Regions from separate parts of the Pseudoalteromonas sp. PAST1 genome, predicted to be linked through region 2. Evidence: predicted binding sites of a transcription regulator. Region 2 holds the regulator's gene; the other holds the start of a gene.
The links. The regulator MetJ, encoded in region 2, represses methionine synthesis genes. The targets are predictions, from matches to a motif close to TAGACGTCTAGACGTCTA.
Positions count from the first base shown of each region.

Region 1: a site for MetJ is predicted at 1,656-1,673, ahead of L1272_RS02220 (homoserine O-succinyltransferase). Genes of this name have one in related genera too.

Region 1 is NZ_JAKGBH010000003.1:101,526-104,959, forward strand. Features, by position in the region: gene L1272_RS02215 (homocysteine S-methyltransferase family protein) at 1-654, opposite strand, end outside; gene L1272_RS02220 (homoserine O-succinyltransferase) at 644-1,591, opposite strand; gene ettA (energy-dependent translational throttle protein EttA) at 1,838-3,434, shown strand, end outside.
Region 2 is NZ_JAKGBH010000058.1:19,597-23,030, reverse strand. Features, by position in the region: gene metB (cystathionine gamma-synthase) at 1-924, opposite strand, end outside; gene metJ (met regulon transcriptional regulator MetJ) at 1,149-1,469, shown strand; gene L1272_RS19875 (malic enzyme-like NAD(P)-binding protein) at 1,569-2,810, opposite strand.

The sequences.
Region 1 (3,434 bases), on a different contig from region 2:
GGTGCCTGAGATCATCACAGGTAAACTACGACCAGCTTGCTCGAATGCTTCTTCTACGGCAAACGAAGCCGCTTTTGCATTAAGGGTATCAAAGATGGTTTCTATTAAAATAAGATCAGCACCACCTTCCATCAGTGCCAGTGTTGACTCAACGTACGCCGCCACCAGCTTATCAAAGTTGATATTACGATAACCTGGGTCATTTACATCTGGTGAAATAGAACAGGTTTTTGACGTTGGCCCAAGTACACCGGCTACATAACGCGGTTTGCTAGGATCTTTTGCTTCAAGTTCATCACACACGCTGCGTGCAAGCTTCGCTGACTCGAAGTTGATTTCGCGGCTAAGGCTCGCCATGTCGTAATCTTCCATCGAAATAGTCGTGGCATTAAAGGTATTCGTTTCGATGATATCGGCACCGGCTTCTAAGTAAGCACGGTGAATATCAGCAATGATTTTTGGCTGAGTTAGGCTTAATAAATCGTTATTGCCTTTAATAAGTACATGCCAGTCTTTAAAGCGCTCACCGCGATAATCCTGTTCTTCTAATTTATATTCTTGGATCATGGTGCCCATCGCGCCATCGAGGATTAAAATTCGCTGTTTTAGCGCCTCGGTTAATTGTTCGCGTTTATTCACTGCATTACTCGGCATAGTTGTTAGTCCTTACATCTTGGCTAACTAAGTTAATATCATACGGTGTAGTTTGGTACACATAATAGTTTAACCAATTCGAAAACAATAAAAAGGCATGGCTTTGCCACGTTTTCGACGGTTCGTTGTCTGGGTTATCGTCAGGGAAGTAGTTTTCTGGCTTAGGCGCATCCGCTGATTTTTCTTGGTCGCGTAAATACTCCCCTTTTAAAGTATGAGCATCGTACTCTGGATGGCCAGTAATATACACTTGGCTGCCTGATTTATTTTTAATTAAGTAAGCACCAACTCGCTCTGATCCGGCTAACACCACCAGCTCTTCGCAGGCAGTGATCTTATCTATATCAATATGACCATAACGAGAGTGTGGCACTAAAAAGGTATCATCAAAGCCACGCGTTAGCGCTGCATGGTCAAAATAACTTTTATGGGTGAAAACACCGCTTAATTTGTTTGGTTTCAGATCACGTTTAAGACCATAGTGATGATAAAGCCCCGCATGGGCCGCCCAACACGAAAACAGCGTAGACGTCACATGCTGCTCAGCCCAATCTAAAATAATTTTTAGTTCGTCCCAGTAGGCAACTTCGTCATACTCTAAATGAGCAAGCGGCGCGCCTGTTATGATCATGGCATCGTAGTTATTATCTTTCACTTCTGAAAAATAACGATAAAACGTATCCATGTGCTGCTCAGAGTTACTACTGGTGCGATGGGTATCTAAGCGCAACAGCTCAACATTAACTTGCAGCGGTGAGTTTGCTAACAAGCGAATAAACTGCACTTCGGTTTCAACTTTGTTTGGCATTAAGTTTAAGATGGCCAAACGCATTGGGCGAATTTCTTGCGTTTTAGCGCGACTTTTTGGCATAACAAACACGTTTTCTTGACGTAACTTTGCAATGGCAGGCAATTCATCTTTTACTGTAATGGGCATAGCTGGCTCCGAGCATACTTATCTGACTGCTAATTATGAACGGATAGTTAGAAATTTCAACCTCTAGATGTTTAGATGTCCAAATGAAGTAGTATTTCTGAGTGGTCATTAATTAAAATGTATGACTCTTTGAGTAAATAACACCTTGATGATAAGCCTATCATAAACGCTGAATTCTGTATTTTGAGGTAGTTTGGGTATACAATACTTGCTGTTAATTTTTCTTATAAATTGAAGGCTCCTTTCATGGTGTTACCAGATAAGTTTATATTCTCGATGAGTCGAGTTTCTAAGGTTGTGCCACCTAAGCGCACTATCTTAAAAGATATTTCTTTACACTTTTTCCCAGGCGCAAAAATTGGTGTGCTAGGTCTAAACGGTGCAGGTAAATCAACGTTACTTCGCATTATGGCTGGTGTTGACCAAGACTTTGAAGGTGAAGCTCGCCCTCAACCAGGCACTAAAATCGGTTACTTACCGCAAGAACCTGTACTAGACGAAAGCAAAACAGTTCGCGAAACAGTAGAAGAAGCAGTAAGCGAAGTTAAAAATGCACTAAACCGCCTTGATGAAGTATACAACGAGTATGCAATGGACGGTGCTGACTTCGATGCGCTTGCTAAAGAGCAAGGCGAACTTGAAGCTATCATCCAAGCGCACGACGGTCACAATATCGACAACGTGTTAGAACGTGCAGCTGATGCATTACGCCTTCCACCTTGGGATGCAAAAATTGAACACCTTTCGGGTGGTGAGCGTCGCCGTGTTGCGATCTGTCGTTTACTACTTGAAAAACCAGATATGCTTATTCTTGACGAACCTACCAACCACTTAGACGCTGAGTCAGTTGCTTGGTTAGAGCGTTTCTTACACGACTACGAAGGTACCGTGGTTGCTGTAACCCACGACCGTTACTTCTTAGATAACGTAGCAGGTTGGATTTTAGAGCTTGACCGTGGTGAAGGTATTCCTTGGGAAGGTAACTACTCATCGTGGCTTGAGCAAAAAGATTTACGTTTACAACAAGAACAGAAATCTGAAAAAGCACGTCAAAAATCAATCGCGCAAGAACTTGAATGGGTTCGTTCAAACCCGAAAGGCCGTCAAGCTAAGTCTAAAGCACGTATGGCACAGTTCTCTGAGCTTCAGCAAAACGATTACCAAAAGCGTAACGAAACGAATGAACTATTCATTCCACCGGGTCCACGCTTAGGTGATCAAGTTATCGAAGTGAAAGGCCTGAAGAAGAGCTTTGGCGACCGCGTATTAATCGATGACCTAAACTTTGCAATGCCGAAAGGCGCTATCGTAGGTATTATCGGTGCCAATGGTGCGGGTAAATCAACGCTATTCAAAATGCTAAGTGGTGAAGAAACGCCAGATAGTGGTGAGATCATTGTTGGTGACACTGTTGAGCTTGCAACGGTTGATCAGTTCCGTGGCGACATGGACGAAAGCAACACTGTTTTCCAAGAAATCTCTAACGGCCAAGACGTATTAAAAATTGGTAACTTTGAATTCCCAAGCCGTGCCTATGTTGGCCGCTTTAACTTCAAAGGTAACGACCAACAAAAATTCGTTAAAGACCTATCAGGTGGTGAGCGCAACCGTTTACACCTAGCTAAGCTATTAAAAGCAGGTGGCAACGTATTACTACTGGATGAGCCAACCAATGACCTAGACGTTGAAACACTACGTGCACTTGAGAACGCTATTTTAGAGTTCCCTGGCTGTGTAATGTGTATCTCGCATGACCGTTGGTTCCTTGACCGTATTGCTACACATATTCTTGATTACCGTGACGAAGGCCAAATTAACTTCTTCGATGGTAACTACACAGAGT
Region 2 (3,434 bases):
GATGTCGCCTTTAATATCAAAGCTCACCATGCCACCAAAACCGCGTTGCTGTGCCTTAGCAAGCTCATGTTGTGAGTGAGAAGCAAGGCCAGGGTAATAGACTTGGCTTACATAAGGAGAGCTTTCTAAATACTCAGCAATGGCAAAAGCATTCTCTTGGTGCTGCTTTAGGCGTACATTTAAAGTACGTAAACCACGAAGCGTTAAGTAGCTGTCAAATGGTGCACCAATAATACCGATATTATTCGCCCACCAAGCAAGCTCGTCGCCTAGCTCTTGCGTTGCAGCAATCACTGCACCGCCCACTACATCAGAGTGACCATTGATGTATTTAGTGGTTGAGTGCACAACAATATCAACACCAAACTCAATTGGGTTTTGTAATGCAGGTGATAAGAAGGTGTTATCAGCCGCAACCAAAGCACCACACTGCTTAGCAATACTAGTGATTGCTTTAATATCTGTTAAACGCAAGATTGGGTTACTTGGCGTTTCAATCCAAATCAACTTAGGTTTAATCGCTAAAATTTCTTGGAGATTTTCAGATTTAGTTAAATCCAAAACTTTTAGTTTTAACAGGCCACGCTTTTCAAGCGAGGTGAATAAACGATAACTACCGCCATAACAGTCATGTGGGATCACTAACGTGTCGTCACTGTTTAACAGCTGAGTGGCTAAATGCACAGCAGACATACCTGTTGCAGTGATAATACCTTTAGCACCACCTTCAAGCTCAGCTAAGGTTTCAGCTAAGATATCGCGATTTGGATTACCGCTGCGACCATAGTCATACTGGCGCTTAGTATCAAAATCAGCAAACGAATAGGTGGTTGATAAGTATAAAGGAGGCACAACCGCACCATGATGTTTATCGGCTTCAATGCCGTGACGAACAGCAATCGTCGCTTTATTTTTTTCGCTCATTTCATCACCTATTCTTTAATTGGATGTTTAGACGTCTAAAAGGTTAGATGATCAAATATGAGAAGTCAAAGCATTTATCGCTTACACATAGAAGTTTATACATTTACACCACTAGATGGCCAAATAACTAGTATTTGACTATCTTTTTTAAAGAGATAGAATTTCCGCATCTTGCGCTGTGAATAAGGCGTAAATCACTGACAACCGAGGCAACGAAACAACTTATGGCTAAATGGAACGGTGAATACATTCACCCATATGCAGAACACGGTAAAAAATCAGAACAAGTAAAAAAGATTACCGTATCAATCCCACTTAACGTATTAAAAGTATTAACTGACGAGCGTACACGCCGCCAGATCAATAACCTGCGTCATGCGACGAACAGTGAGTTATTGTGTGAAGCTTTCTTACATGCTTTTACAGGTCAACCATTACCAAATGATGACGACCTACGTAAAGACAACCCTGAAAAGGTACCTGAAGAAGTTAAAAGAATTATGCAAGAAATGGGATTAGATATCCCAGTGCTTGATTCAGAATAAGTATTTCGGCCATCGGATCACCGCCGATAATCGCAGATATAAAAAAACTCAGCCTAGGCTGAGTTTTTTATTGAGCGTTATACCTAAGGCTAATTAAGTTTAACGCATGTAATCTTCTGGCATATCGATTTGCGCCACACCCGACTCTACAGCCGCTTCAGCAACAGCACGTGCAATACGTGGTAATAAACGCGGATCCATAGGCTTAGGAATGATGTACTCGGCACCAAACTCAAGTGACTCAACGCCAGCCGCTTTTAATACTTCACTTGGTACAGGCTCTTTCGCGATGCCACGAATAGCATGAACTGCAGCAATTTTCATTTCATCATTAATTGCCGTTGCACGAACATCTAACGCGCCACGGAAAATGAATGGGAAACAAAGCACGTTATTTACTTGGTTAGGGAAATCTGAACGACCCGTTGCCATAATTAAATCGTTACGCGCGCTATGTGCAACTTCTGGAGCAATCTCAGGATCTGGGTTTGAACATGCAAACACAACTGGCTTGTCTGCCATCAGCTTAAGATCATCTGCAGTTAACAGGTTAGGACCTGATACACCAACGAATACATCAGCATCAGCAATAACATCTTGTAATGTACGCTTATCGGTGTTGTTAGCAAATAATTGCTTATACTCGTTTAAGTCATCACGACGTGTATGGATCACACCTTTACGGTCAAGCATATAAATGTGTTCACGCAGTGCACCACACTTAATTAAAAGCTCCATACAAGCAACAGCAGCAGCACCAGCACCTAAGCATACGATGATAGCATCTTCGATATCTTTGCCTTGCACTTCAAGGGCATTAAGCATACCAGCAGCTGTAACAATAGCGGTACCATGTTGGTCATCGTGGAAAACGGGAATATCACAGCGCTCGATAAGTGCTTTTTCGATTTCAAAACACTCAGGCGCTTTAATATCTTCTAGGTTGATACCACCAAACGTATCAGCGATGTTAGCAACCGTATTAATGAAATCTTCTGTTGTGCGGTGTTTAACTTCAATATCAATTGAGTCAAGGCCAGCAAAACGTTTGAATAGTAAGGCTTTACCTTCCATTACAGGTTTTGATGCAAGCGGACCTAAGTTACCTAAACCTAAAATTGCGGTACCGTTTGAAATAACTGCAACCATGTTGCCTTTGCCTGTGTATTTATAGGCGTTTGCTGGATCAGCAGCAATTTCACGGACTGGTTCAGCCACACCTGGGCTATAAGCTAAAGCGAGATCGTTAACCGTTTCGGCTGGCTTGGTTAGTTCAACACTAATTTTACCTGGAACGGGGTGAGCGTGGTAATGTAATGCTTGTTCACGAAAATCTGACATAACGCGATAGTATCCTGCAAAAAGTTAAAAAGTGAGAGAGCTTGCATCAGTACGATACCTGTAATGTATAAAAATTCCAAGTATTATCAGGTCTATCCTGTTATATGCTATATCGCTTAATTTTAAAGGATTTCCCAACAATTTCTGTGCATAGTTGCGATTAATCAGACATAAAGATTCATCTATTTATGACCTTTTAAGCACGTGTTGTTGTATTTTATACGCACGTACACTGCAATTAGCCGAAATTAGCCCAAAACAGCCATTTCAACGAAGTTCACAGCATTTGCTAACAAAGTTATTTAAATTTATTATTTCTAATAACTTTTAGATACCAATACGCTTAATTAAGTAGTCTATTTTGAGGCAATGAAACCTTGTTGATAGCAAGGCAAAAATTTCGTTATTTAGTTGTGTTCTAAATCAGAAATTTTTAACGCAGGTAGCGACAGGTTTAATCCCTCAAAATGATTAAGTATTATTGCGGATTGGTATACTCATTTATACAAAAAAGAATATAGCCAAGGGGTGGCACTTTGTCTGCAAAATTAGCGACATAATGGGCATAACAGCCAGAAATAGTTATGCAAGATACATAAGTCAAGATGATAAGTGAGTGGCGGC